4 regions of the Pectobacterium carotovorum genome follow, and region 3 is predicted to be linked to each of the others. Evidence: predicted binding sites of a transcription regulator. Region 3 holds the regulator's gene; each other region holds the start of a gene.
What was found. The regulator CRP, encoded in region 3, controls carbon source genes, mostly activating them, when cyclic AMP is high. The targets are predictions, from matches to a motif close to ATGTGANNNNNNTCACAT.

Region 1 (7,617 bases), on a different contig from region 3:
ATCGTCATTTCAAACGGGGTTATCCGTCATAGCGGATAACCCTACCTAATCCGCATAATAAAACACCATCTGTGGATACGCAGTCAGGACGCAAGAAGTGCGTCAGGATGACCACCATGATTTTTCATTTTGTCTGGTAAGGAGAGCGTATGTTTCGTTGGGGCATTATATTTTTAGTTATCGCACTTATCGCGGCAGCACTGGGTTTCGGCGGACTCGCCGGTACAGCAGCTGGCGCAGCGAAAATCGTCTTTGTGGTCGGTATTATTCTGTTTCTGCTTAGCTTGTTCACTGGTCGAAAACGGCCGTAGCACAGCGCATTTTTTCTTTTATACCCTAAATAATTCGAGTTTCAGGACAAAACGTTAACGTTTTGAACAACGCGAAGCGTTAGCCCTTCAGGGCGAGGCCCACGACGGGCCGAGTATTTGAACGCAGCCAACGCACATGCAACTTGAAGTATGACGGGTATATGTCATACAGAGCACACAGCCGCGCCATGCGGCTGTCACATTTTATCGGCACACTATCTTTTACCGGAGACTATCTTTTACTGGCATACTATTTTTTACTGATACCATCCGCGTATTTGCTGCATTTCGACAGTTTATCAGGAGGTTTATGATGAATAGCGATATCGTTGTTGGCAAATGGAAACAGTGGAAAGGAAATTTCCTGGCGCTGTGGGCCGATTGGTTTGACAGCGACTGCGCCTGGCTGGAAGGGAGTAACGATTACTTGTCCGGCGTCTTGCAAGAGGGTTACGGAAAAGCACACGAAGAGGTATCCTCAGAGAAAACCACGTTACACTGAGGCTCTACCGCAACGACACGTCCTATTCTGCCATGAGGCTTTGGCAGGATATTATTTGCTCGTCGATTAGGTCGCCTCATCTTGACGGACTTAATCTTGACGGAGAGAAGCGACGTGCCTTCTGAACGATACCGGTTTATCGACACACACTGTCATTTTGATTTCCCCCTCTTTTACGATGATGCACCGGAAAGCTTGCGTCTGGCACAAGACGCAGGGGTTGAGCACATTATTATCCCTGCCGTGGCTTCCCAGCATTTTGAGCGCGTGTTGACGCTTGCTCGTACTTACCCTCCGCTTTACGCGGCGCTTGGCCTGCACCCACTTTATATCGCTGAACATCAGGAGAGCGACCTGCTTTGTCTGGAAGACGAACTGCGGCAGCAGACTGTCAGACTGGTGGCCGTGGGTGAGATTGGGCTGGATCTCTATATGCCTGAACCGCAGTTCGAGCGACAGCTTGCCTTCCTTGAGGCTCAGCTTAGACTGGCGAAAAAATACGATCTCCCGACGATCCTGCATTCGCGGCGCAGCCATGACAGGCTGGCGCAATTGCTCCGTCGTATCGACGTGCCGCGTACCGGTGTGGTTCACGGGTTTGCGGGCAGTCTGGCGCAAGCGCAGGCCTTCATCCGACTGGGCTATTACATCGGCGTTGGGGGAACCATTACCTATGACAGGGCAAATAAAACGCGTCAGGCGATTGCGCAGCTGCCGTTAGATCGGCTGCTGCTGGAAACCGATGCACCCGATATGCCGATGAGTGGCTATCAGGGGCAGCCAAACCGGCCCGAGCGCATTTCGTGTGCGTTTCAAACGCTGTGTGAGCTACGCGCAGAACCGCCAGAGGAGATTGCCGAGGCGCTCTGGCAGAATTCATTCAGACTGTTTGGACGGCTCACTCCGGCATAACGCCGCTACCGTTATGCTGCAACCATTCCCCGAAAGCGGAAGCCCGTTTGCTTCCACTTTTCTCTTATTTCTGTGCAACAACAGACAGAACAGCCATTTCGATTTCATATACCAACCATGAAATTGTGATGAAGATCACTTTTTAGTGTTTTGGACTGTTCGATGTTGTATGTATTTGTGACATAAATTAGCGACCTCTACGGGCCTGTCTTTATAATCGGCTCGCCAGCGCGTGCTTACCGTTCTGGCGAAACGATTTTTATTATGCTCTCACTTTTTTCACGCGTTATAGGGAACTGCACATGCAACTCGTTATGAGTCTCATCGGCATGATTGTTCTGATTTTATGCGCGGTTATGTTATCGAATAACCGTAAAGCGATCAGATTGCGCACCGTTGTCGGTGCTTTCATTCTTCAGATTGGTATCGGCGCGCTGGTGCTATATGTACCAGTAGGACGCAAAATTCTGGAGGGCATGACGAGCGGTGTAGCAAACGTTATCGCCTACGGAAATCAAGGCGTTTCGTTTATGTTTGGCGGTCTGGTCTCCGACAAAATGTTCGAAGTCTTTGGCGGTGGCGGGTTTGTTTTCGCACTCCGCGTATTGCCGATTATCGTCTTTTTCTCTTCTCTGATCGCCGTGCTGTACTACATGGGCATTATGCAGTTGGTCATCAAGGTACTCGGTGGCGGATTGCAGAAACTGTTGGGAACCTCCCGTACCGAATCGCTCTCAGCAACGGCCAATATTTTTGTCGGCCAAACGGAAGCGCCGCTGGTGGTTCGCCCGTATATCGCCAACATGACGCAGTCAGAGCTGTTTGCGGTGATGTGTGGCGGGTTGGCCTCGATTGCCGGTGCCGTGATGGCGGGCTATGCCCAGATGGGCGTGCCGCTGGAATACCTGATTGCGGCCTCCTTCATGGCAGCACCGGGTGGGTTATTGTTCGCCAAACTCATGGTGCCGGAAACGGAAAAAACGCACGACCATGACGAAATGGTAGGCTTTGTCGATGAAGACGATCGCCCGGCTAACGTTATTGATGCGGCGGCAAGCGGCGCGGCTTCCGGTATGCAGCTGGCGCTGAATGTGGGTGCGATGCTGCTGGCGTTTATCGCTCTGATCGCCGTATTGAACGGCATTCTGGGTGGGATCGGCGGCTGGTTTGACTACCCGCAACTGTCGCTGGAACTGATTCTGGGTTGGTGCTTTGCGCCTATTGCTTTCCTGATTGGTATTCCGTGGAATGAAGCCACCGTTGCGGGGTCGTTCATTGGGCAAAAACTGATTGTTAATGAATTCGTGGCTTACATGAATTTCAGTCAGTATCTGAAAGCGGATGACGTGGTTGCTGCTGCGGGTTTGCAGGTTCTGTCGGATCATACCAAAGCTGTGATTTCGTTCGCGCTGTGTGGCTTTGCTAACCTTTCGTCTATTGCTATCCTTATTGGAGGTTTGGGCAGTATGGCACCGACTCGGCGTCAGGATATTGCCCGCTTTGGTTTGAAAGCGGTCGCGGCAGGTACGCTTTCTAACCTGATGAGCGCCTGCATCGCAGGGTTCTTCCTGGCCCTGTAATGTAACCAGGCATTCTTGCAGTAGCGAGATGATGGGCGGCGAAAGTCGCCCATTGTTCGTTTAAACCCCTACATTATTCAGGGGTTAAGCGCGGTCTACGCAGCATTTACCGAATGCGGGTGCGATATGCTTGCCTGAGTGGAGTGACATGCTTTCTGCTTTTATTGATGATGTTGAATGGATTACTTTTCCACGGGCAACGGACGGTGCCACCTACCCAGGTATTACTGCTCGCTGCCATTTCCATTTGTCTGCCTATGACGACGCGCTTTTTGCCGAGGCGAACATTCCTTTTTCCGACGCGCTAGAGCGTGCTGTGCCGAAACGACGCGCCGAATTTCTGGCTGGGCGCTGTCTGGCCAGACGCGTCTTGAGCAAGTTGGAACATCCTGATTTTATTCTGCATAGTGCAGAAGACCGCTCGCCGCAGTGGCCGGAAAATATTGCCGGTTCGCTGAGCCATAACAAAGACAGCGTACTCTGCGCCGCCCATTTGCGTAGCGATACGCTCTCGTGTGTGGGAGTTGATATTGAAGGGTTCATGTCTGATGAGCGTGCGCAATCGCTGTGGCCCGGCATCATCGGCGACGAAGAATTCCAGTGGTTTCAGGAACGGGAAGAAGCATTTAGCTGTTTGCTGACGTTGAGTTTCTCGGCGAAAGAGAGCCTGTTCAAGGCGCTTTACCCGCAGGTCCGGCACTATTTCGATTTTCTGGATGCCAGACTAGTGGCGTTGGATATCACCAAACGCGAGTTCGAGCTGGAACTGCTTACCGATCTGACGCCGACGTTTTACGCCGGACGCCGTTTTAAAGGCGCGTATCTGTTAAGAGAGTACGACGTCACCACCTTTATCTGCTGCTAAAAAAGCCCGCGAATAGCGGGCTAGAGTCATTGTTCAGAACGTATCAGCATCAGAATTTATAGCTCACGCCGCCGTACACCGTACGTCCAGACAGGAAGTAGTCGTTGTCAGTGGCAACATAGTCCCGTTTTTCGTTGGTCAGGTTAGTGACGCCCAGTTTTAGATCTACGTTTTTAACCGGTGTATAAGTGGCACCGATATCCACGGTATTGAAACCGCGAGTCTTGGTGGACTCTTTGTCAAGAAGATATTGGTTCCCCGTATATTGGTAAGCAATATAGGTTGATACATTATCTAGTGCTTGCCAGTTCAACTGCGTGTTAACTGTATTTTTTGGGGTTTTTTTCAGGCGCTTCTTGGTGGTGCGGTCTTCGGCATCGACGATAGTCCAGTTAGTGGTCCAGTTTAGGTCATCCGTGAGATCGACCCAAAATGAGGTTTCAATTCCCTGAACCCGCGCTTTATCCACGTTGTAATAAGGAAGATTGGCTACCCTAGTTCTGTCTTTATCCCAAGCCTCAGATTGGATCATATTCTTGATATCATTATTAAACAGGGTGATACCTGTACCGAAATGTTCTGCCTCATAGGCAGTACCCAGTTCATAGCTGATGGAGGTTTCAGCCTTCAGATCAGGGTTACCGACGAGATAGCAGAATCCGCGACATGCTGCTTTCATATAGCCGGGGGTAAATTGAGCGAGGGTTGGGGCTTTAAACGCTTTATTCACGCCGCCTTTGATGACCCAGTTGTCAGTTAAACTATAAGTGGCGTAAGCGCGTGGACTGAATTCGGTGCCATAGACCTCATGATGGTCGACGCGACCACCAAACGTGAGGGCTAAATCAGCGATTTTGAACTCATCTTGCAGGAAGAGGGCGCTCTGATTAACGTTCACTTTGCCATTTTTCAGGTTCATGCTGTGTTCCAGCGATGTGATGCGGTATTCACCGCCGCCAGTCAGCAAATGGTCACCTAGGTAACCAGACACTTGGCCGTCAACCGTCTGATTATTCTGAGTAATATCGGCTATGCCTTTATTGAGTTCAGAATTATCCATTAAATCGATTTTTTCGTAGTAATAACGTAACCGCGTATCGACACTGTCCCAGCTCCCGTTATGCGTGAGACCCATACCAAGGCGATCTATTTTTTGAGTATTATGGGCGGTTGCACCATAGTTATTCCAATCGACGAAACGGTCATCTTTGGTATAAGTCGCATCAAAATCCAGGCTCTGCTGAGAATCGATCAACCAGGTCAGGTTGCCTAACACGCTGTAGTTATCGCGTTTTTCTATGGCATCGGAGTTGCGGTTTTTCGATTGCTCGGTACGCCACGCATCACGTTTACCGCCATCGACAATCAAGCTGCCCAGCAGCGTATTTTCCACCAATGGCCCGCTAACGTAGCCATTCAGGCGATTGTGGTCGCCGCCAGAACCTTCAGTCGGCGCTTCAAAGTTATAGCCGATCTCTCCGGCAACTTTCTCCCCCGGCTGGCGCAGAATCACGTTTACCACACCACCCAATGCATCGGCACCGTACAAGGAAGACATTGGGCCGCGAATGACTTCGATACGTTCAATCGCCGACATCGGAATGGAGCTAAGATCGAAATCATTCCCCATATCGGTCGCAAGTGATTCTTGGGCGTTGATACGGCGACCATTTACCAGCAGCAGCGTGTAGTCTGCCCGCATACCACGGATTTTGATCTCGTTACGACCATAGGTAGTCGACGGATTGATATTAATCCCCGGCAGCTTTTTCACCGCATCGGAAACGTTATTCACCGACATCTTTTCCAGCTCGGCACTGGTAATGACAGAGACGCTGGCGGGGGCGCTTAGCGTGGTGTGTTTCGTCTGTGTTGCCGTTACGACGATTTTTTCATCTGCCGCGTTTTCCGCCTGTGCAAGTGCAGGCAGTGCCAGTAATCCGGTCACCAGCAGGGCGAGAGACACCTTGCTGTGTGGGAAATGATGATATGAAAAACGACTTTCCGATTTTAGCTGCATGTCAAAAACCCCATCAAAGAGTGGAAAAAACATCCCCATAAATAAATTGCGTGCTGTGTTGCTGACCCACTCATTGAGTAAATCGAGCGGTTTATTGCTCCGTCGCTTGCGCAGGCTGGCGTGCGGCCATCTTCCGGCTGCGTTCAGCCAACTGCGGAATCAGGCGCAGGGTTAGCAGCATGGCGGCAAGCGCAAATACGGTGCTGGCGACGGCGAGCTGTGAGAACCCATCAATTTTTCCCTCAATCGAGGTGCTCAGATAAGCGGCAGAAGCAACGCTGGCGAGCCCTGATGCCACGTTGGCCGCGGTGCCCTGATAGGACATAAACGCGGCGCGCTGATGCGGCAGCGGAATGCCGGCGGTAATTGCCAGCGTGCTGCTGGAGCGGGCTGCACTGAGCGCCATGAACAGGGTGAACACCAGATACAGGGAAAGTGAAAAAGGCAAAACGAAACCGCAGAGGATGACAACGGCCAGCAGTAGCGTCGTTACCACGATCGTCCGGCTGGCATACCCTCGATCCAGCAGGCTGCCGCACAGCTGCATGGTCACCATGCTTGCCAGTCCGCCGCAGAGATAAAGCAGGGAAATATCATCCCGCGGGAACGCCAGATTGAACTGAAAGTAGTTCGAAAAATGGGGAATCAGCAGGAAATGACCGAACATCTGTAGCGAAACCACCGTCAGCCCCAACAGGAAAAGCGGGGAGGCCAGCAGATCGTGTAATACGGAAGTGGGGGCTTTGCTGGGAGACGCGTTTTGCTGGGCCCGATGCGCCGGCGGCATGGAAGGAAAGAGCCACAGCACTAACAGCGCCAGCAGCAGGCCACCGAGGCCGAAAATATAAAACGGCGCTTGCCAGTTAATACGGTGAGCTAACTCCAGCGACAGCGGCATGATGATAATGGCCGCGAGCGAAAAACTCATACCGACGTAGGCCAGCTGCTTTCCGCGCTCGTTGGCCGGCACAATATCGACAACCGCAGCCATCAACACGCCAGAGGCTGGCCCAGCTACGCAGCCTGCCAGAATAAACAGCACTAAAAGATGGGTTTGGCTGGTGGCAAACATACAGGCCGCTGTCAGGCCGAAGCGCAGCGTCAGCAGAACGATCAGAGCATGTTTACGGTTAAATCTGTCCAGATAAGGGGCGGCGAGGAAGCCGACAATGGCGGAGGCAAACGTTGCGCCGCCGCTAATGTAGCCGATGTTCTTAGCATCCATAGACAGGGCGCTGATGAAATCGGGACCTAACGGCATCACCATCATCAGGCTGCCGAGGGAAAGCATGTTAATTAGCAGCGCCAGATGCACAACGGATCGGGTGTGCGGGCGGTACATGCTTTCATCCATGACGGGCTCACATTTAGACACAGTTAGTAAAATATTCGCGCAGTCTAGCGCAGCTTAATTTCCCTGACAATGA
Region 2 (7,617 bases), on a different contig from region 3:
GCAGGCACTTCACACCCTATGACCTGCCTGCGGGCACTGGGACCGGAGCCGATGGCTGCCGCCTATGTGCAGCCTTCTCGCCGTCCGACCGATGGGCGCTACGGCGAAAACCCAAACCGCTTACAGCACTATTACCAGTTTCAGGTCGTCATTAAGCCATCACCGGACAACATTCAGGAGCTGTACCTCGGTTCTCTGAAAGAGCTGGGCATGGATCCGACCATTCACGATATCCGCTTCGTGGAAGACAACTGGGAAAACCCGACGCTGGGTGCCTGGGGTCTGGGCTGGGAAGTCTGGCTGAACGGTATGGAAGTCACGCAGTTTACCTACTTCCAGCAGGTTGGCGGTTTGGAATGTAAACCAGTGACGGGTGAGATCACCTACGGCCTGGAACGTCTGGCGATGTACATTCAGGGCGTTGATAGCGTTTACGATCTGGTCTGGAGCGATGGCCCGTTAGGTAAAACCACCTACGGCGACGTGTTCCATCAAAACGAAGTCGAGCAGTCGACCTACAACTTTGAACACGCTGATGTTGATTTCCTGTTCAGCTGCTTCGAGCAATATGAGAAAGAAGCGCAGCACCTGCTGGCGCTGGAAAAACCGCTGCCTTTACCGGCTTACGAACGCATTCTGAAAGCAGCGCACAGCTTTAACCTGCTGGATGCGCGTAAAGCGATCTCGGTGACCGAGCGCCAGCGCTACATTCTGCGTATTCGTACCCTGACCAAAGCGGTTGCGGAAGCCTACTATGCCTCTCGTGAGGCGCTAGGTTTCCCGATGTGTAATAAGAAAGAGAGCTAAGAGGCAGCGATGACTGACAAGACTTTTCTGGTGGAAATTGGCACGGAAGAGCTGCCGCCGAAGGCTCTCCGTAATCTGGCAGAATCTTTTGCCGCGAATTTCACGGCGGAGCTGGATGCCGCCAATCTGGCACACGGTGAGGTGAGCTGGTTTGCCGCGCCGCGCCGTCTGGCGCTGAAAGTGGCACGCTTAAGCGCTTCTCAGCCCGATCGTGAAGTAGAAAAACGTGGGCCTGCGATTGCACAAGCGTTTGATGCTGAAGGTAAACCAACCAAAGCGGCAGAAGGCTGGGCGCGTGGTTGTGGCATCACCGTTGAGCAGGCTGAGCGTCTGACGACCGACAAAGGTGAGTGGCTGCTGTATCGCGCCCACGCGAAAGGCGAGCAGGCGCAGGCGCTGCTGGCTGGCATGGTAAGCACGGCATTGTCGAAGCTGCCAATTCCAAAGCTGATGCGCTGGAGCGACAAAGAAACGCAGTTTGTGCGTCCGGTGCACACCGTAACCATGCTGCTGGGTGAAGAACTGATCCCCGGTCAGGTATTGGGTATCAATTCTGCCCGTACCCTGCGCGGTCACCGTTTTATGGGTGAAGCGGAATTTACGATCGATAACGCCGAACAGTATCCGCAGATTCTGCTGGAGCGCGGTAAAGTCGTCGCCGATTACGATGCGCGTAAAGCGAAAATCAAAGCCGATGCCGAAGAAGCCGCACGCAAGATTGGCGGCAACGCCGATCTGAGCGACAGCCTGCTGGAAGAAGTCACTTCGCTGGTGGAATGGCCAGTGGTACTGACCGCGAAATTTGAAGAAAAATTCCTCGCGGTACCGTCCGAAGCGCTGGTTTACACCATGAAAGGTGACCAGAAGTATTTCCCGGTTTACGACAACAGCGGCAATCTGCTGCCGAACTTCATCTTTGTTGCCAATATCGAATCCAAAGATCCACAGCAGATTATTTCCGGTAACGAAAAAGTGGTGCGCCCGCGTCTGGCTGACGCCGAATTCTTCTTCAATACCGACCGTAAGAAGCGTCTGGAAGATCACCTGCCGCGTCTGGAAACCGTTTTGTTCCAGCAGCAGTTGGGTACGCTGCGCGACAAAACCGACCGCATTCAGGCACTGGCTGGCTGGGTGGCTGGTCAGATTGGCGCTGATGTGAATCACGCGACGCGTGCGGGTCTGCTGTCCAAGTGTGACCTGATGACCAACATGGTGTTTGAATTCACCGACACGCAGGGCGTGATGGGAATGCACTATGCGCGCCATGATGGCGAAGCCGAAGATGTTGCCGTTGCGCTGAATGAGCAATATCAGCCGCGCTTTGCGGGCGATGAACTGCCGTCTTCTGCGGTGGCCTGTGCGTTGGCAATTGCCGACAAGATGGATACGCTGGCAGGGATTTTTGGCATTGGCCAACACCCGAAAGGCGACAAAGATCCGTTTGCGCTGCGTCGTGCCGCCCTCGGTGTGCTGCGCATCATCGTCGAAAAACGTCTGCCGCTGGATTTGCAGACGTTGGCCGAAGAAGCAGTGCGTTTGTATGGCGCCAAGCTGACTAACGCCAACGTTGTGGATGACGTGATTGAGTTTATGCTCGGCCGTTTCCGCGCCTGGTATCAGGAAGAAGGCCACAGCGTGGATACCATTCAGGCGGTATTGGCGCGTCGTCCAACTCGTCCGGCAGATTTCGATGCCCGCGTGAAAGCCGTCAGCCACTTCCGTTCGCTGGATGCTGCAGCAGCGCTGGCCGCTGCTAACAAGCGCGTTTCCAACATTCTGGCGAAATCCACCGATACGCTGAACGAGAGTGTCAATGCTGCCGTATTGAAAGACGCAACGGAAATTACGCTGGCAACGCACCTTGTCGTGCTGCGCGACAAGCTGACGCCGCTGTTCGCTGAAGGCCGCTATCAGGAAGCGCTGGTTGAGCTGGCCTCACTGCGTGAACCTGTCGATGCATTCTTCGATCAGGTGATGGTCATGGCGGAAGATGAGCAGGTGCGTGTGAACCGCCTGACGCTGCTGAGCCAACTGCGTGAGCTGTTCTTGCAGGTAGCTGATATTTCCGTGCTGCAATAACGGCGATAGCGTTACCGTCGTCTCAACCCCCGAGTAGGTTCTCCTGTTCGGGGGTTATTTTTTCCGCGCTGTAAAACGTCCCGCCTCGCCCCTGTCGTCGCCCCGTGTATCTCGATGCTTAAACAATCGGTATTCGTTGTCAGAGCAGGCCTTTTTCTGCACAGCCAGCCTGATTCGACTATGCTTATGTCGTAGAAAATCTTGTCATGGAAAATCCATCGTCAGCGTGTTTCTGTTTGAAGAGGACGTGACTGGCGGGGCAGTAAGCATAACAGGAGTAGGGCATGAGAAGGCTGATGATGTACCGTTCACGCTTGCTGCTGCCAGTTCTGGTTATTCTGGCGGCATTGCAGTTGGCTGCCTGTGGTGACAGCGAGGCGGAGCAGCGGAAGGCATTCATTGCATTCCTGCAAAGCGCACAGTCGCAGCAGGATGGGACGCTGCCAGCATTGACGGAAGAACAGAAGAAGAGTTTTGGCAATTTTGCCAACGATTATGCGATTTTAACCACCTTTTCTCAGCAGTTTAATCAGGCTGTATCCGGCAGTTTGACGCCGATGCTGGGGCAAATTTCCCGTATTCGCGTCCCTAAAGACTATCTGACACAGCGTGATGACCTTCGGCAATCTATCGGGGCAATGAACCTGCTGAGCCAGCATGTGCAGGCGGCGAAAGTGCAGGCGGACAATGCCCACCGGACGCTAAAACAGCCTGAAGAGGTGCAGATACCCTATGAGCGGCTGTATGCACGCACGGTAATACAGCCAACTAACGCGCTGTTGCCCGCCATTCCGAATGCGATTGCTTTCGCACAGAGCCTGACTCAGATCGGCGATTTCCTTCAGGCTCAGGGCGATCAGGCCATGTTCAATGGCGCGTCTGTGCAATTCCGTACGCCGCAGCAGGTGGCGCAATATAACAGCATGGTGGCGGCGTTACCCATGCAACAGCAGAATTTAATGAATGCGCTCAGAGGGGTAAGTGGCGTGAATTCTCCCTAACCGCGTCGTTTTCTCATGTTGTCGCGATGCGCTATTACGGATAGGTATTCTGGATAAGAGGGTTAGGGGAGGCGAGAGGGTAAAAATAAATTGTGATTAACATCACATAAATAAAACAAATACAGGTCATTAAAATGTGATGTGAATCACATATAAAGGGCCGTATTTGTCTGGGAATCGGTTTAGTTTTTCATTTTTAACGGTTTTTTGTGAAGTAAATCACCTATTTGTATCGTTGATGTAGGGTGGTTGTGTGATTTTTGTCACGTTCCCGCCATGGAGTTGCGGTATGAAAACAGCGTGTTAGAGTCCGCGCTGCATACAGTAATACTGACGGAAGCAATCGGTGTTTTGATTACCGATATGCCTATAACAGCCGAGGTTTTGGTCACTGCTGATATCTCGGTAAAAATAAGGCTGTCGGTCGTTGTTGCTAACCATCGCTGCAACTAACACATATTGCCACGCCGTCTCACGATAATTACCACGCGCTCTTATTGTCAGCGCGTTTCAATAGGGGTGTGTTTTTATGCTTTCACCAGATATTAAGATCAAAGTGCAAAACTTTGGTCGCTTCCTCAGCAATATGGTAATGCCCAATATTGGCGCCTTTATCGCCTGGGGTATTATTACCGCTCTGTTTATTCCTACCGGCTGGATTCCCAATGAAACGTTGGCGAAGCTCGTCGGCCCGATGATCACGTATTTGCTGCCATTACTGATTGGTTATACCGGCGGACGTCTGGTATTCGGTGAGCGTGGTGGCGTGGTGGGTGCGATTACGACGATGGGTGTGATCGTCGGGACCGATATCCCGATGTTCCTCGGCGCCATGATCGTCGGCCCATTGGGTGGCTGGGCGATCAAACGTTTTGACCGCATGGTCGATGGTAAAATCAAGAGCGGCTTTGAAATGCTGGTCAACAACTTCTCTGCCGGTATCATCGGTATGTTGTTGGCAATCCTGTCGTTTTTGGCAATTGGTCCGCTGGTTGAAGTCTTCTCTCAGGTGTTGGCTTCCGGCGTTAACCTGATGGTACAGAACAACCTGCTGCCGTTTACGTCCATCTTTGTTGAACCAGCGAAAATTCTGTTCCTGAACAATGCGATTAACCACGGTATCTTCTCACCGCTGGGCATTCAGCAGGCAACGGAAACGGGCAAATCTATTTTCTTCCTGATCGAAGCGAACCCAGGCCCAGGTATGGGCGTGCTGATGGCTTATATGTTCTTCGGTCGTGGTAACGCGAAAGAGTCAGCTCCGGGTGCGGCGATTATTCACTTCCTGGGCGGGATTCACGAAATCTACTTCCCGTATGTGCTGATGAATCCGCGTCTGATTATTGCGGTGATTCTGGGTGGGATGACCGGCGTGTTTACACTGAGCGTGTTGGGCGGCGGTTTGGTCTCTCCTGCGTCTCCAGGCTCAATTCTGGCGGTGCTGGCGATGACGCCAAAAGGCGCTTACTTCGCTAACCTTGCGGCCATTGCAGCAGCCTTCGCGGTATCCTTTATCGTGTCGGCGATTCTGCTGAAAAGTACCAAGCAAAAAGAAGAAGACCTGAGCGACGCAACGCGCCGCGTACAGGAAATGAAAGCTTCTGCGAAAGGTACGGCGACGAGCGCTGGTGTCAGCGGTGATATGAGCACCGTGCGTAAAATCATCGTAGCCTGTGACGCTGGTATGGGCTCCAGTGCGATGGGGGCTGGCGTGCTGCGCAAGAAAGTGCAGGATGCCGGGCTGACCAACATTTCGGTGACCAATAGCGCGATCAACAGTCTGCCGGACGATGTCGATCTGGTGATTACGCACCGTGATCTGACCGAGCGCGCAATGCGTCATGCGCCACAGGCACAGCACATTTCGCTGACCAACTTCCTTGATAGCGGCCTGTATAGCGATCTGGCTGCTCGTCTGGTGGCTGCGCAGGGTGCCGCGAAGCCTGAAGCCGTAGCGACGCCTGCCCCTGCGACTGCCGATGCGCAGACGAACCTGTTCCAACTGGGTGCAGGCAATGTGTTCCTGAATCAGCATGCGACAGAGAAAGAACAGGCAATTCGTTTCGCCGGTGAGCAACTGGTGAAAGGCGGCTATGTCGAGCCGGAGTATGTTGAAGCAATGCTGGAACGCGAAAAGTTGACCTCTACTTATCTGGGCGAGTCGATCGCCGTGCCGCACGGTACGATTGAAGCGAAAGATCGCGTGCTGAAAACGGGCGTTGTCTTCTGCCAATACCCTGAAGGGGTACGCTTTGGCGATGAAGAAGATGAGGTTGCGCGTCTGGTTATCGGTATTGCTGCCCGTAACAACGAACATATCCAGGTTATCACCAGCCTGACCAATGCACTGGATGATGACGCCGTCATTGAGCGTTTGGCGCACACCCAGGATGTTCAGGAAGTACTCGACTTACTCTCCGGTAAAAAGAGTGCCTAATTGATGTGGCTAGTGCCGCCTTCGGGCGGCCTCTTTTTATGTTTTTTTAAGGTTATGTCTCATGAAAGCATTACATTTTGGCGCGGGTAATATTGGCCGTGGATTTATTGGGAAATTGTTGGCGGATGCCAACGTCGAACTGACATTTGCTGACGTCAATCAGCCGCTGTTGGATGCTTTGAACAGCCGTAAAAGCTATACGGTGCGGATTGTTGGCGATAACACACGCCTTGATACCGTGAGCAACGTTAGCGCCGTTCACAGCGGCAGCCAGGATGCCGTTGCGCTGATTGCCGTGGCCGATCTGGTGACAACCGCGGTGGGGCCGCAGATTCTGGAAAAAATCGCCGGAGCTATCGCTCAGGGGCTGGTTAAGCGCCATAACGACGGCAATACCCGGCCATTGAACATTATTGCCTGTGAAAATATGGTGCGCGGCACCAGCCAGTTAAAACAGCATGTGTTGAAACTGCTGCCGGAAGGCCATCAGGAATGGGTTGTCGAGCATGTGGGATTTGTCGATTCTGCCGTGGATCGCATCGTTCCCCCTTCTGAAGCCGGTAGCGATGATGTGCTGGCGGTGACGGTAGAAACCTTCAGCGAATGGATCGTCGATAAAACCCAGTTCTGCGGTGAGCCGCCAGCGATTCCCGGTATGGAACTGACCGACAACCTGATGGCATTTGTCGAGCGTAAGCTCTTTACGCTGAACACTGGCCATGCAATTACGGCTTACCTCGGCCAGCAGGCGCGGCATCAAACGATTCGCGATGCGATTCTTGACCCGCAAGTCAGAGCCGTAGTCAAAGGCGCAATGGAAGAGAGCGGTGCGGTGCTTATCAAGCGCTACGATTTTGATGCGGATAAGCATGCTGCCTATATCAATAAAATTCTCAGCCGCTTTGAAAACCCCCATCTGCATGATGATGTGGAGCGCGTTGGCCGCCAGCCGCTGCGTAAATTGAGCGCGGGCGACCGTCTGATCAAGCCGCTGCTGGGCACGCTGGAGTACCATTTGCCGCATGACAACCTGATTACCGGTATTGCCGCCGCGATGCATTATCGTAGCGAACAGGATCCGCAGGCGCTGGAACTGGCCGAGTTGCTCCGTGCACAGGGGCCGCAGGCGACGCTGGCACAGATTTCTGGTCTGGATGCTGACAGCGAGGTTGTCGCGCAAGCAGTGAATGTGTATAACGCCATGCAGTAATCGGCGCGTCTCGTCACCAGGCAGGTGTGGTCTTTTCGACACGGTGTAATCTATACGGGCGACGTCGGGGATGGGAGGTCGCC
Region 3 (7,617 bases):
AAACCGGAAATGTGGCTGGAACAGCGCATTCCCAACTGGCTTAGCCCATTTTTGGACCACGCCACCGATTCTTCTTCAGGAGCCCTTCTTACTCAGGAATCCTTTTATTCAGGAACTTTTTATTCAGGAAACATAGCGTGATTATTCCCTGGCAACAGCTCGATCCAGAAACGCTGGATAACATCATCGAATCTTTCGTCCTGCGGGAAGGCACCGATTACGGCGAACAGGAGCGGTCGCTGGCGCAGAAAGTGGAAGATATTCGCGGCCAACTCCAATCTGGTGAGGTGGTGTTGGTGTGGTCTGAGTTACATGAAACCCTCAATATCATGCCGCGTAACCAGCTCAATTCCGGAGGACATGCCCCTTATTGAACACGCCGAAAGGCGTGAAAGAACGCGCCAAACATGCTAACAATGATGACAATTACGTCTTTTTTTAGGATGTGCGCAGGCCTTCGGTCTACGCGGGCATCGCGATCACGGAGTTACGCGCCTTATGTCACATCAGCATCCGATTATTGCGGTTACCGGCTCCAGTGGGGCGGGAACAACGACAACCAGCCTGGCCTTCCGTAAGATTTTTCAACAGCTTGACCTGCGCGCCGCCCAGTTGGAAGGAGACAGCTTTCACCGCTATACCCGCCCGGAAATGGATATGGCCATTCGCAAAGCGCGTGATTTAGGGCGCCACATCAGCTACTTCGGCCCAGAAGCGAATGATTTCAGTCTGCTGGAGCAGTCGTTTATCGAATATGGCCTGCACGGCCGCGGTCAGACGCGTAAATACCTTCATACTTACGATGAAGCGATTCCCTATAATCAGGTTCCCGGGACATTCACGCCGTGGGAGCCGATGCCGGAACCCACCGACATCCTGTTTTATGAAGGGCTGCACGGTGGCGTGGTCACCGACCAAAACGACGTGGCACAGCATGTAGATTTGCTCGTCGGCGTGGTGCCGATCGTCAACCTGGAATGGATCCAAAAGCTGATTCGTGACGTCAATGAACGCGGTCACTCGCGTGAAGCGGTCATGGATTCCGTCGTCCGCTCAATGGAAGACTACATCACCTACATCACTCCGCAGTTCTCTCGTACGCACATCAACTTCCAGCGCGTGCCCACCGTGGACACCTCCAACCCGTTTGCTGCCAAGTCGATTCCCTCGCTGGATGAAAGCTTCGTCGTCATTCACTTTCAGGGGTTGGATAATATTGATTATCCCTATCTGCTCGCCATGTTGCAGGGATCGTTTATCTCCCACATCAACACGCTGGTCGTTCCCGGCGGGAAAATGGGGCTGGCGATGGAGCTCATCATGGCACCGCTGGTGCAGCGGTTAATTGAAGGGAAAACCATCGAATAAGCATCAAGATATACGGGGCGACCACAGGGGTGAGGCCTCCCGACGGGAATCTCCCCCTGTGTTTCCCCTAATAACAGGCTTAAGTGACCAGAATGAGTGCTCAGAGAAAGGGATTATTCCAGCACTCTAATTTCGTGGCTGTGCGTTACCTCAACGGCTTTGCCTAGCATCAGTGCCACAGAGCAGTATTTTTCCGCTGATAGTGCGACAGCTCGCTCAACGGCTTTGTCGGTCAGCCCTTTTCCCGTCACGATAAAATGCAGATTGATATGGGTAAATAAACGCGGCGCTTCAGACCGGCGCTCTGACGTCAACTTCACTTCACAGTCCGCCACATCGTTGCGGCCTTTTTGCAGAATCGACACGACATCAATCGCGCTGCATCCCCCCACAGACATCAACACCATCTCCATCGGACTGGGCGCTTTATCACCGGAATTACCGTCCATCAAGATCTGGTGCCCTGACGCGGATTCGCCCAAAAACGTTAAGCCTTCAACCCATTTTACCCGTGCCTGCATGGTGCCTCTCCACTAAAAATTTTTTGAAAATTTATACCGTTACTGTACAAAAACCAGCGTTAATCAGAGCTTTGTCATGCTGAAGCGAGACAACACAAGACACGTCCTTAAAGCTGTGTTAAAACGAAAATAGAATAGACCTTTTCTGGACAAACCCAGAAACGAAGAAGATGATTGCGTGGCCAGATATACCCAGCCACGTTTACGATGCGGCAAGGCAGCAACCGGAAAATCAAGGGTACAGTGGTTCCAGTATATTCCCTGACGTCATTCTGCCTAGACTGAATTTTATTTTTTTAGCAGTTAAACACGCCGTACAGGGAACTCTGACCCCTGTAATTTGCGCAGTGAATTACAACAGAGGATGATAGCGAATGGTTCTCGGCAAACCGCAAACAGACCCAACTCTCGAATGGTTCCTTTCCCATTGTCATATCCATAAGTATCCATCGAAGAGCACGCTGATTCACCAAGGTGAAAAAGCAGAAACGCTTTACTACATCGTGAAAGGCTCTGTCGCAGTGCTAATCAAAGATGAAGAAGGCAAGGAAATGATTCTTTCCTACCTCAATCAGGGCGATTTTATCGGCGAGCTCGGCCTGTTTGAAGAAGGTCAGGAACGCAGCGCCTGGGTTCGGGCAAAAACCGCCTGTGAAGTGGCTGAAATTTCCTATAAAAAATTCCGCCAGCTCATCCAGGTTAACCCAGATATCCTCATGCGTCTGTCTGCGCAAATGGCAAGCAGACTCCAGGTTACCTCAGAGAAAGTCGGCAACCTCGCCTTCCTTGATGTGACCGGCCGTATTGCTCAAACTCTACTCAACCTGGCCAAACAACCTGATGCCATGACGCATCCAGATGGCATGCAAATAAAAATTACCCGTCAGGAAATTGGGCAAATCGTTGGCTGCTCGCGTGAAACCGTGGGTCGCATTCTGAAAATGTTAGAAGACCAGAACCTGATCTCTGCGCACGGTAAAACGATTGTCGTTTACGGCACTCGCTAAATCCCTGTCGCTGTACCCTACCAATAAAAAAGCGTGAAGCCTCGGCCTCACGCTTTTTTTTATGGCGAGCTTCCTGCTCGCCACCCTTCGGGCCGTCGCAAGCGACGTTGAAAAACGTTCCCTACGTTTTTTTATCGCTGCGCTTTTAAGAACGCCACTCAGTTTGCTGCGTTAACGACCTGCGCGACGGCTTTGGCGAACTTATCCATCCCCTGCACAATATCGTCTTCATCAATGATCAAAGACGGCACAAAGCGAATTACGTTCGGCCCAGCCATCAGCACCATCAGACCCTGAGCCGTTGCAGCAGCCAGAAACTCGCCTGCGCGGCCATGCCACTGCGGTTTCAGTTCTGCCCCCAGCAGGAGCCCCATACCGCGAACCTGCTCGAATACGCCGTACTGCTGGTTGATTTTCTCCAGTTCACTAACAAAGCGATCGTGCCGATTCGCCACGCCTGACAGCACTTCCGGTGTGTTAATGATATCCAGCGCGGCTTCCGCCACCGCACAGGCAAGCGGGTTACCGCCATAGGTGGTGCCGTGTACCCCAACCGTCATCACAGAAGCGATCTCTTCCGTCGTCAGCATCGCGCTAATCGGGAAGCCGCCACCCAGCGCTTTAGCGGTGGTGAGGATATCCGGCGTAATACCGTAGTGCATGTAGCTGAATAGTTTGCCAGTACGCCCCATCCCGCTCTGCACTTCATCAAACACCAGCAGCGCCTTATGCTGATCGCACAGATCGCGAACGCCTTGCAAAAACTCAGGCGTAGCAGGCGTAATACCGCCCTCGCCCTGAATCGGCTCCAGCACGACTGCGCAGGTGTGATCGTCCATCACTGCTTTGACCGCAGCCAGATCGTTGAAAGGAACATGGACAATATCCGCAGGCTTAGGCCCGAAGCCATCGGCATATTTAGGCTGTCCGCCAACCGAGACGGTGAACAGCGTCCGACCATGGAATGCATTGTAGAAGGCGATGATCTTGGTTTTATACGGGCTATGACGTTTAACCGCATAGTGACGTGCCAGCTTAAATGCCGCTTCGTTAGCTTCAGCGCCGGAGTTAACAAAGAACACGCGATCGGCAAAAGTGGCATCAATCAGTTTACTGGCGAGGCGTAGCGCAGGTTCGTTGGTGAAAATATTGCTGGTGTGCCACAGCTTTTCACCCTGTTGCTGCAATGCGTTCACCAGCGCAGGATGGCAGTGACCCAGTGCCGTAACCGCAATGCCACCGGAGAAATCAATATACTCGCGGCCGTCCTGATCCCAGACGCGGCTCCCTTTACCTTTAACGGGTACAAACTTCGCGGGTGCATAAACTGGCAAAATCACTTTATCGTGAGTATCCCGTGTCACTGCTTTCTGCTCTGCTGCCATTTGCTGCCTCACTCTGCTGTCCATCATGTCGGAATGAAAATATAGTCAATAAATATGCATAAAAAATCAATCACAGGCAATATTAAATCGGTTATTGGAGAGAATAACTCTCTATATGGCTAAATTTTAAGGAAATTATCCAAAAGTTGATGACCTTGCTGGCTGAGAATGCTCTCTGGGTGAAACTGCACCCCCTCCAGCGGCAATACGCGATGGCGGATTCCCATAATCTCGTCACGTTTTCCTTCCGATTCGCTCCAGGCCGTGATCTCAAAGCAATCAGGTAACGAGGCGGAATCAATAATGAGTGAATGGTAGCGGGTAACCGTCAACGGCTGAGCCAACCCCGTGAAAACCCCCGTGTCGCTATGCGCAATCGCAGACGTTTTCCCATGCATGACCTGTCGTGCCCGCACCACGCGTGCGCCGAACGCTTGCCCCATCGCCTGATGACCAAGGCACACGCCCAGAATAGGCAATTTATCGGCGAAGTGGCGGATTGCAGCCAGTGAAATGCCCGCCTCATCCGGCGTACAAGGGCCCGGTGAAATGACCAATCGCTCAGGCGCAAGCTGTTCAATCTCACGCAGCGTCAGTTCATCATTACGCTTCACCACAACCTGCGCGCCAAGCTCACAAAAGTATTGGTAAAGGTTGTAGGTAAAGGAGTCGTAGTTATCGATAATTAGCAGCATAGTTATTGCACAGTTAGTCAGGAAAGCCGTACTAACATACATGAAATTCGTGTCAGGCACCCAGCCCTTGTCATCAGTAAAGACAAAAGGTTCGCCATCCCTACGCAATAAATTAGCATGATAATAATTATATCGATCATAAATGATTTATTTCTGTAATAAACATCTTTATTAATAGGTAATATTTATTATTCATTCCTATAGAAAACGATTTCTTTGAAATCATTTTTAACAAAAAAAATAATAAACAAAAATTCCTTATGAATTAATTACGTTTTTTTCATCGGGCATAAAAGACCATGGGTTGTTTTTATAATCGATGTTTATTTTTAACTTTTGACGGCGATCACAGTTGTCTGTCAGGTGAATAAATCCCACATAAAAAATGGGTAAAAAATAAAGAATCCATATTGAAACAACGCGAGTTAAAAGATATAACTAATTGAATTAAAATAATTTAAATAGAAATCAGTTTCTATTTAAAAGTAATAAACACAAATCCGCCAAGCTGTCCCATTTTATTTAACTAATATATTTAACGCCCCATCTTGCATTGTTTATTTTTTCTGTTAACACTTATCTCGGCTTTATAGACAAACCTTAATTTCATTTTTGTTGAAACAGCCTTTTTTATTACACAGGGTGTGTAGTGATAAATACCCAAAAAAATCTATGTCAAGGAGAGTACACAATGAAATACCTACTGCCTTCTGCAGCCGCTGGGCTGTTGCTGCTTGCTGCCCAACCTACAATGGCGGCAAATACGGGGGGTTATGCCACCACGGACGGCGGCGACATTTCCGGTGCAGTGAAAAAGACAGCGCGTTCTCTGCAAGAGATCGTCGATATCATTGAGGCTGCGAAAAAAGACTCAAGTGGTAAAGCGGTCAAAGGTGGAGCCTACCCGCTTGTTATTACCTACAACGGTAATGAAGATGCGCTAATCAAAGCCGCCGAAGCTAACATCTGCGGCCAGTGGAGCAAAGATCCACGCGGTGTGGAAATCAAAGAGTTCACCAAGGGCATCACCATCCTCGGGACCAACGGTTCTTCCGCTAACTTCGGTATCTGGATTGTAAACTCTTCCAACGTTGTCGTGCGTAACATGCGCTTCGGCTATATGCCGGGTGGCGCAAAAGATGGCGATGCTATCCGTATTGATAACTCACCGAACGTCTGGATCGATCACAACGAGATCTTCGCCAAGAACTTCGAATGCGCCGGTACGCCAGACAACGACACCACTTTTGAATCGGCTGTCGATATCAAGAAAGCCTCAACCAATGTCACGGTGTCATATAACTACATCCATGGCGTGAAAAAAGTGGGCCTGAGCGGTTCAAGCAACACAGATACGGGCCGTAACCTGACTTACCATCACAACATTTACAGCGATGTTAACTCACGTCTGCCGCTGCAACGTGGTGGTCAGGTTCACGCGTACAACAACCTGTATGATGGCATCAAAAGTTCAGGCTTTAACGTTCGTCAGAAAGGGATTGCACTGATCGAAAGCAACTGGTTCGAAAATGCGCTCAACCCAGTGACCGCACGTAACGATGACTCTAACTTCGGTACCTGGGAACTGCGTAACAACAACATTACCAGTCCATCTGATTTTTCTAAATACAACATCACCTGGGGTAAGCCATCCACACCACACATCAATGCGGATGACTGGAAGAGCACCGGCAAATTCCCTGCCCTCCCGTATAGCTACTCACCAGTATCCGCACAGTGCGTGAAGGATAAACTGGCAAGCTACGCTGGCGTAGGTAAAAACCTGGCAGTACTGACAGCCGCTAACTGTAAATAAGTGCATTAAACCCGGCGCATTCACTCTGCGCCGGGTTCTCTGTGAGCGAGTGATTTGGGCTCGCTCATTTTTTAAGGAACCTGGGCAAGATTGCCAGTGCGACCTTCACAGCAACAGGCTCCGTGCTGATAATCATTCCTCCACTATAAGGTGTGGTCAGTGAAGTCTATTTTCTTTCCTATCGTGTACAGGCACACTATATAAAAATTAATAATATAGCGATTAATAATAATTATTTTTTAACAAACTAAAATTCAATATAGAATTAACTCATAACGCAAAAATATTGAATACACCTGTGATAGTATATTTTGACTTAGGATGAATCTTTACGTTAGTTGTAACAATTATCGCCAGAAAAATCGCGAACTAAAAACCAATAAATCAAGAAACCAGAATGAAACTCTCGCCCGTTAATAAAATAACTTACTGATTTTCTATTCTTTTAAAAGAATGGTGTTTCCTATAAAACCCGAATTATTCAATCATCAGTATTACAAAATGTTTCATCCATGATACATTTAACATTTCACCCTTGAACTGATCTTATTTTTTGACCACACTCCCCTTGGTTTTTCATCAAAATTGAGATTCATTTTTGTTGAAAAATGTGTATACCCTAAATAATTCGAATTTCAGGAAGGCGGCAAGAGAAGGAGTCCCGATGAGCTTACTCAAGTAAGTGATTCGGGTGACTGAACGTAGCCAACGTACATGCAATTTGAAGAATAACGGGTATACCTGTTACATCGGGCATACGGAGCAATAAATGCCCATGAAATTATATTCCAAGGAGACAGTTATAATGAAATACCTATTGCCTAC
Region 4 (7,617 bases), on a different contig from region 3:
GGTCCATCGGTGTAGAAACGGCGTCCATCGCCCTGAGCATCGGACGGGAAATCCTGCTGCTTGGAGACCAGATTGATCACATCCAGACGCAACCCGTCCACGCCTTTATCCGCCCAAAATTCACAGACCTGTTTTAATTCATCCCGTACGCGCGGGTGCTCCCAATTCAGGTCGGCCTGCTCGGTGGCGAAAAGGTGCAGATAATACTGTTTGCTTTCGGCGTGCCACTGCCAGGCAGGGCCACCAAATTTTGACCGCCAGTTATTGGGTAGCGCACCGTCATTGTCATCACGCCAGATGTAAAAATGTCGATAGGGGCTGCGGCGATCCTGCGCGTTCAGAAACCAGTGGTGCTGCGTAGAAGTGTGGTTGAACACCATATCCATGACGACACGAAGGCGGCGTCGGTGCGCTTCTGCGATCAACGTTTCCATGTCGGCCATCGTGCCGTAGGTTGGGTCGATGGCGCAGTAGTCGGCGACGTCATAGCCGTTATCAACCTGAGGCGAAAGATAAACCGGCGTCAGCCAGATCGCATCAACACCCAACTGTTGCAGGTAATCGAGTCGGGCGGTGATGCCAGCGATGTCGCCAATACCATTTCCGGTACTGTCCTGAAAGCTCTTCGGGTAGATTTGATAAATTACGCCGTTTTGCCACCAGGGAAGTGAGGTAGTCATGAACAATCCTCCTAATCTATGCGTGGCCGCTATGCAGGATCCAGCGTGCCATTGCGGCTCTTGCGTTTATAGACCAGCGACGTCAATACAATCGGGATGACGGCGGCAACCAGCATGGCGAGAGCGAAAATGCCCCAAAATTGTGGCTTGATGGAGAGAATGCCCGGCAATCCACCGACACCGATGCCATTGGCCGTCACGCCGTACAGGCCACAGATGAGCGCGGCGGCGGCGGAACCGATCATGGCGCACAACATCGGAAAGCGGTATTTCAGGTTGATACCGTACATCGCCGGCTCGGTCACGCCAAGAAAGGCGGAAATCGCGGCGGGAACAGAAATTTCACGCTCGTTGGCTTTCCGACTGACGAGAATCACCCCGACGACCGCCGCCGCTTGGGCAATGTTGGACAGCGCAATGAGTGGCCAGACCGGCGTTCCGCCCATACTCTGAATCATCTGCATATCAATCGCTAACGTTGTTTGGTGCACGCCCGTGATGACCAGCGGCGCATACAGGAACCCAAACAGTGCTGCGCCAATGGGGGCAAAGCTGCCCGTCATTACGGCTTTAACGGCCCAGGCGACGCCGTCACCAATCATACGGCCAAAGGGGCCAATTAAGGTATGTGCCAGGAACACGGCCAGAATAAGTGAGGTTACAGGCACAACCACCAGATAGAGGTAATCCGGCACGATTTTTTTCAACCGTGTTTCGATCAGTGCCAGCGCCATCCCGGCCAAGACGGAAGGGATAACCTGCGCCTGATAGCCTATCTTCTCAATCGTGAACCAGCCAAAATTCCAGACCTCGGGCGTTTGCTGCCCGATAAGGTAGGCGTTCATCAACTGCGGCGATACCAGCGTGATGCCGAGTACAATGCCGAGGATCGGCGTGCCGCCCATTTTGCGTACGGTTGACCAGCAGACCGCAACGGGGAGATAGAAGAAGATGGCTTCGCCTAGCAGCCAGAGGAAATCGTAAACGGTTTGCCAAGTGGGGTAGAGCTGTACCAACGTTTGCCCGTCACGCATCGGGATATCGCCGATAACGTTACGTGCGCCGAGGATCAAGCCTCCGCTGATCAGCGCAGGGAGCAGCGGAAAAAAGATCTCGGCAAAGTGTGAAATGCTGCGCTCAAACCAGCTCATATTTTGGCGGGCGGCGACTTTGGCCTCTTCCTTATTGATTTCGCCTTTGCCCGTCGTGGCGAGCAGCGCTTTGTAATACTCGTCGACGTCGGTGCCGATCACGACCTGAAATTGTCCGGCGTTGGTAAAGCACCCTTTGACAATACGCATTTCTTCAATGTTTTTGGGATGGGCTTTGGATGAATCGTGCAAGACGAAACGGAGGCGAGTGATGCAGTGCGTGACAGCCGCGATATTCTCACGTCCGCCAACCAGTTCGATCAGACGGTCAATATCCTGTTGTTTCACTTTACTCATAGTCATGTCCTTTTTATCTTTTAGCGCAGACGTCAGGGACGCGAAGCAAGTACAGCTAGAGAAAAGCATAGTCTGTTAACGATGATTTTGCCGTGAAAGGAAAATGCATTGGGCTGTTTTTAAAAGAGAATGTTAAGGCATGCGGTGTGCTGCACAGATCTGTGACGTACGGGTAGACAAAAAAGGAAGAAGGAGGAATAGCGCTGTAGAAGGGGGAGAAAAACAAAAGCCGCCTGTAAGGAGGCGGCTTTAGAGATTGTTTATATCACAATCAGAACGGGCTGATGATTGACCCAATACGTTCACAGTAACTGACATAAACATCTCCCATTCTTTTAAAGAATTTGCTGATTTTGCGAAAAGTTTTCATTATCAGACTCCTCTAACGGGTTAGTTAATTGTGATGTTCATCACGTTTTTAATGGTAGCGAAGATGAGATCGGATTTCAACATTTTTGTGATGTTAGTCACAAAAATATAACGAGTTGGCAAATGCTGTACGTCGTGGAGCAAAAGAACCTGATACGCGACCGGCTGGTCAGCGCATCAGGTGCTGGCATGTCATGAGACGTGATATCAGGAGGGATAGCGATAAATATTGTGATCGAACCACTGTTCACCAATCTGCTCAGCGTCTTTCTCTATGTGATGAAAGTGGAAGCCAAGCCGTTGAGCGACAGCGTTGCTGCGTGTGTTGGCGGTTGAAGCTTTGATGACGCAGCGATCAACGAGATTGGCATCAGCATAGGCTGTTATCAGCGTGCTGACGGCCTGAGAAACGATGCCTTTACCTTCAAAGGCTTCGGCGATCCAGTAACCAATGACGCCTTCTTTATCCTGAATTGTATTGAAGGAGACGATGCCAGCCAACGCATCGTCCCAGCGGATAACATACACGGCGGACGTTTTGTCGAAGAACGCCTTTCTGTTGCCGCGAATAGTTTCACGCGTGTCATCGACGCGCTTGACGGAATCCGGCCAGGGTAATGTCCGCCGCAGACGGGATTTTTCCTGCTGAATCAGGGTGAAGAGCGCATCGGCATCGCGCTCTTCCTGTATCGTCAGACGCAAATGTGGTGGATGCCGTAGTTCATACAGAGCATCGATAACTGACGTATCGACAAATGGCGTTTCCATAAAATCCCTTACCCCTGCAAAGTACCGTCAACGATCGTGACGCTGTGCCCGCCGATCCAGGGCTCATCGTTTAGGTAAGTGACGGTAATGCGGCCATCGCAGTTCAGCATCGTGCCCTGTCGTGCCAGATAGCTGAGTGGCGCGGTGACGTTATTGGTGGAGTGCTGCTGGCGAAGCAGCGCAGCCAGACAGGCGTTAGCGCTGCCGGTGACCGGATCTTCTTTGAGATGGCCGCGTTCAATATAGAACGCGCGAACTTCATAATCGGCTGGCGTCGCGTTATCGTACGGGCCGTAGATAGCGATGCCGTTAGTCTGGCTGAGATTCTGCACGGCAGAGAGCGCGTCTGCATCGGGAGCAATGTTCAGGCAGGTGTCGGCACTGTCGACGCGAATCACAAGCCAGCGAATGCCCATATGTACCGCGGTGGGTGGGTAGCGGTTGTCGATAGCGGCACGATCCAACCCCGTAATGCCAAGCGTTTTCTCCAGCAGTGGCATGTGCTCATCGCCCAGCGGAACCATAGTGGCCTGTGGCGCGTGAAAAGCCAGGCTCCCATCGTCATGAATATTGATCGGAACTAAGCCAACGCCGCACTGTTGTACTAATTGGCCTGGGGATTTAGGGCGCAATCCTTCTTCCAGCAGGGCATGTGCGGTGCCCAGCGTCGGGTGGCCAGCAAAGGGCATTTCCGATTCTGGCGTAAAAATACGTACGTGGTAATCCGCCAGAGGATCGCTGGCTGGCAGGACAAACGTGGTTTCTGACAGGTTTGTCCAACGCGCGATATCCTGCATTTGCGCATCGGTTAGCCCATTTGCTTCCAGAATGACGGCAAGCGGATTGCCCTTGAAAGGCTGTTGGGTAAAAACGTCGACCTGTTTGAAACGACGTACTATAGGCATCGCATTTCTCTCCTGTATGCGCTATCGCTTAAATATTACTCAAAACTAACCGCGATCCTGTCGCGCGCTTGTGGCATAATGCGCGCCAAATCACATTCCGACTCGAGTATAAGTGCTGTGTTAAGTACCAACAATATCACCATGCAGTTCGGCAGCAAGCCGTTGTTTGAAAACATTTCCGTTAAATTTGGCGGCGGCAACCGTTACGGTTTGATTGGCGCAAATGGCTGCGGTAAATCCACATTCATGAAGATTCTCGGTGGCGATCTGGTGCCGAGCGCCGGTAACGTCTTCCTCGATCCTAATGAACGTCTGGGTAAACTGCGTCAGGATCAGTTCGCTTTTGAAAAATACAGCGTGCTGGATACCGTCATCATGGGCCACGGGGAGCTGTGGGCGGTAAAAGAAGAGCGCGATCGTATCTACTCATTAGCTGAAATGAGCGAAGAGGACGGCTATAAAGTTGCCGATCTGGAAGTACAATACGGTGAGATGGATGGTTACAGCGCAGAATCTCGTGCCGGCGAACTGTTGCTGGGCGTAGGGATTCCGGTTGAGCAGCACTATGGTTTGATGAGTGAGATTGCTCCCGGCTGGAAACTGCGTGTCCTGTTGGCGCAGGCGCTGTTTGCCGATCCTGATATCCTGCTGCTCGACGAACCCACCAACAACCTGGATATCGATACGATCCGCTGGCTGGAGCAGGTGCTGAACGAGCGTAACAGCACCATGATCATCATTTCGCATGACCGTCACTTCCTGAATATGGTCTGTACACACATGGCGGATCTGGACTACGGCGAACTGCGTATTTATCCCGGTAACTACGATGAATACATGACGGCCGCGACGCAGGCTCGTGAACGTCTACTGGCCGATAACGCCAAGAAGAAAGCGCAAATTTCCGAGCTGCAATCGTTCGTTAGCCGCTTTAGCGCCAACGCCTCTAAATCCAAACAGGCGACATCACGCGCGCGCCAGATTGATAAAATCCAGCTGGATGAAGTAAAAGCGTCTAGCCGTCAAAACCCGTTTATCCGTTTCGATCAGGATAAGAAACTGTTCCGTAATGCGCTGGAAGTCGAAGCGCTGAGCAAAGGTTTTGATAATGGCCCGCTGTTTAGCAAGCTGGGTCTGATGGTCGAAGTGGGTGAGAAAGTCGCTATTCTGGGTGCCAATGGTATCGGTAAATCGACATTGCTGAAAACGCTGGTCGGTGATTTCGAGCCGGATAGCGGTACGGTGAAATGGTCTGAAAACTCAAAAATTGGCTACTACGCGCAGGATCACGAATACGAATTCGATGAGACGCTGACTGTTTTTGACTGGATGAGCCAGTGGAAACAGGAAAAAGACGACGAGCAAGCCGTGCGCAGCATACTTGGTCGTTTGCTGTTCAGCCAGGATGACATCAAGAAGAAAGTGAAGGTGTTATCCGGTGGTGAAAAAGGTCGCATGCTGTTCGGTAAGCTGATGATGCAGCGTCCGAATATTTTGGTGATGGATGAACCGACCAACCACCTTGATATGGAATCCATTGAATCGCTGAATATGGCGCTGGAAATGTATGAAGGGACGCTGCTGTTCGTCTCTCATGACCGTGAATTTGTCAGCTCGCTGGCGACCCGTATTCTGGAAATTACGCCAAATAAAGTCATTGATTTCACCGGTAACTATGAAGATTACCTGCGCAGTCAGGGTATTCAGTAAGCGTTGCAATACGACGAGGTTGCTGACAAAATCCGTCGCGCGAGAGTAATGGATAGATCGTAAAGACGCTGCAAGTACGTCCCTGTAAGCTCGGATTGCGCCATCCCTGGCGCAAACGCTTTACTCTTCTATTCCATTACTCCCGTTTTCGTTCGGCAAATAGGTTTGTCGTCAGTCTTACGGCCTCATTATTGAGGCCGTATTGTTTAGGGATGTGTTAGTCAGGATAAAATCCGCGGTTCAGCGCTTCCACCGCTTCGGCGACGCGCGGCCCCATTCCCAGCAAAATCGCCTGATCGAGCGCGATAATACGCTGGTTTTTCCAGGCTGCGGTTTGCGTTAGGCCGGGTACTGCCGCCAGCGCCTCCACGCCGTTTTCCACACTTTGCGTCGTCACCACAACCACCTCAGGATTCGCCGCAATCATCGCCTCACCGCCGTAAATACGATACTGGCTGTGCGTGGCAATATTCTTTCCGCCTGCCAGCGCGATCAGGCTATCCACCACGGTGTTTTTCCCCGCGACCTGTGCCGCACTGCTGCCAGCACTCATAAGAAAGACGACGCTGACGCGATCTTTCCGCGTTGTCAGCCGCTCTGATACCGTACTCAACTGCTGAGAAAGGCGAGTGACCAACTGCTCAGCAGCCTCAGTGCGATTGAGCAGCGTGCCAGCCTGACGAATATTGCTAAGCAATTGCGTTGGCGTGCTGGGCGTGCGGGTAAAACGCGCTACCGCTACGCCAGCCTGCTCAAGCTGATTAAGCACCTGCGGCGGGTTGGCATCTTGCCAGGTCATCAACAGCGTTGGGCGGAGTGACAAAATGCCTTCGCTCGTTAACTGTTGCCAGTTGCTGACTTTTGGCAGCGTTGCTGTTTGTGGCGGGTAAGTGGTGGTCTGATCCACGCCGACCACCGTATCGCCTGCACCGAGCGCATAAACGATTTCCACCAGCGAGCCACCGGCAATCACCACGCGCGGCTTGGCCGCGCAGGTGAAGGAAGACAGCCCGAAAAGCATTAACGCGATTATCGCCTTCATCATCATGACGCTTAGAATGAGAACGCCGCGCCGATCGCGGTGCTGAAGCCGGATGCAGGAATACTTTCATGCGCGGTGGTATAGCGCTTATCCAGCAGGTTATTCAGCGCCAGCGTGACCTGATACTGATTCTCGCTACCGAAGGTGCTGGTAAATTCCAGATTGGCCGTTGCCCAACCGCTGTGCTGGATGGCGGTATCAGCCGTTTCATCCTTCGCGCGTGAGGCCGCCCGGAGGTAGAGATCGGATTCCAGCTCCATGCGATCAAACAGCATGATGTTTTTGACCCCGACGCGACCAGTAAAAGTGGGTTCACCAGTGCGATAGGTGCTGCGAGTTGGGAGTTCCAGCTCACGGCGGATGATATTGCCGTTAACGTAAGGAGACAGCGTCCAGCCGAGGTATTCCGCATACATCTCCATCCCGTACGTGGTGGCACGGTTGGCGTTGGCGTAGTAACGGCTGCTGCTATCCGTGCTGCCGGAGCAGGCGGCGTTACCGGCGCAGTTCAGCGTGGTGATATAGTCTTTGGCGCGTGAGTGGTAGACAGCGCTGTCCAGCAGCCAGCTATCGTCTTTATAGCGCATGCCGACTTCATAGTTATTCGACTTTTCTGCCTTTAAATTGGCGTTGCCGTAAGTGGTGCTCCCACCCGCCGCCGTGTCGTAAAACTTATGCGTCAGGGTAGGGTAGAC

Region 1: R9X49_RS13225 (NupC/NupG family nucleoside CNT transporter) is a predicted target of CRP. The motif match lies at 1,849-1,866, and genes of this name have one in related genera.
Region 2: R9X49_RS20085 (PTS mannitol transporter subunit IICBA) is a predicted target of CRP. The motif match lies at 4,139-4,156, and genes of this name have one in related genera.
Region 4: R9X49_RS10435 (ABC-F family ATPase) is a predicted target of CRP. The motif match lies at 4,249-4,266, and genes of this name have one in related genera.

What each region holds. Positions count from the first base shown of each region.
Region 1 covers NZ_JAXAFK010000002.1:259,909-267,525, forward strand. Annotated here, with positions in the region: gene osmY (molecular chaperone OsmY) at 1-1, shown strand, start outside; gene R9X49_RS13210 (DUF1328 domain-containing protein) at 150-311, shown strand; gene R9X49_RS13215 (CsbD family protein) at 625-813, shown strand; gene R9X49_RS13220 (TatD family hydrolase) at 928-1,725, shown strand; gene R9X49_RS13225 (NupC/NupG family nucleoside CNT transporter) at 2,028-3,305, shown strand; gene R9X49_RS13230 (4'-phosphopantetheinyl transferase family protein) at 3,454-4,170, shown strand; gene R9X49_RS13235 (TonB-dependent receptor domain-containing protein) at 4,220-6,190, opposite strand; gene R9X49_RS13240 (MFS transporter) at 6,282-7,544, opposite strand.
Region 2 covers NZ_JAXAFK010000006.1:84,776-92,392, forward strand. Annotated here, with positions in the region: gene glyQ (glycine--tRNA ligase subunit alpha) at 1-807, shown strand, start outside; gene glyS (glycine--tRNA ligase subunit beta) at 817-2,886, shown strand; gene R9X49_RS20080 (DUF3053 domain-containing protein) at 3,171-3,887, shown strand; gene R9X49_RS20085 (PTS mannitol transporter subunit IICBA) at 4,417-6,324, shown strand; gene R9X49_RS20090 (mannitol-1-phosphate 5-dehydrogenase) at 6,386-7,534, shown strand.
Region 3 covers NZ_JAXAFK010000005.1:226,107-233,723, reverse strand. Annotated here, with positions in the region: gene R9X49_RS19390 (hydrolase) at 1-141, shown strand, start outside; gene R9X49_RS19385 (YheU family protein) at 138-374, shown strand; gene R9X49_RS19380 (phosphoribulokinase) at 499-1,368, shown strand; gene R9X49_RS19375 (OsmC family protein) at 1,482-1,889, opposite strand; gene crp (cAMP-activated global transcriptional regulator CRP) at 2,264-2,896, shown strand; gene argD (bifunctional acetylornithine/succinyldiaminopimelate transaminase) at 3,055-4,281, opposite strand; gene R9X49_RS19360 (aminodeoxychorismate synthase component II) at 4,401-4,976, opposite strand; gene pelA (pectate lyase PelA) at 5,668-6,792, shown strand; gene pelB (pectate lyase PelB) at 7,598-7,617, shown strand, end outside.
Region 4 covers NZ_JAXAFK010000001.1:2,334,362-2,341,978, reverse strand. Annotated here, with positions in the region: gene treC (alpha,alpha-phosphotrehalase) at 1-680, opposite strand, end outside; gene treB (PTS trehalose transporter subunit IIBC) at 710-2,128, opposite strand; gene R9X49_RS10445 (GNAT family N-acetyltransferase) at 2,705-3,265, opposite strand; gene R9X49_RS10440 (PhzF family phenazine biosynthesis protein) at 3,274-4,170, opposite strand; gene R9X49_RS10435 (ABC-F family ATPase) at 4,288-5,880, shown strand; gene R9X49_RS10430 (heme/hemin ABC transporter substrate-binding protein) at 6,098-6,922, opposite strand; gene R9X49_RS10425 (TonB-dependent receptor) at 6,934-7,617, opposite strand, start outside.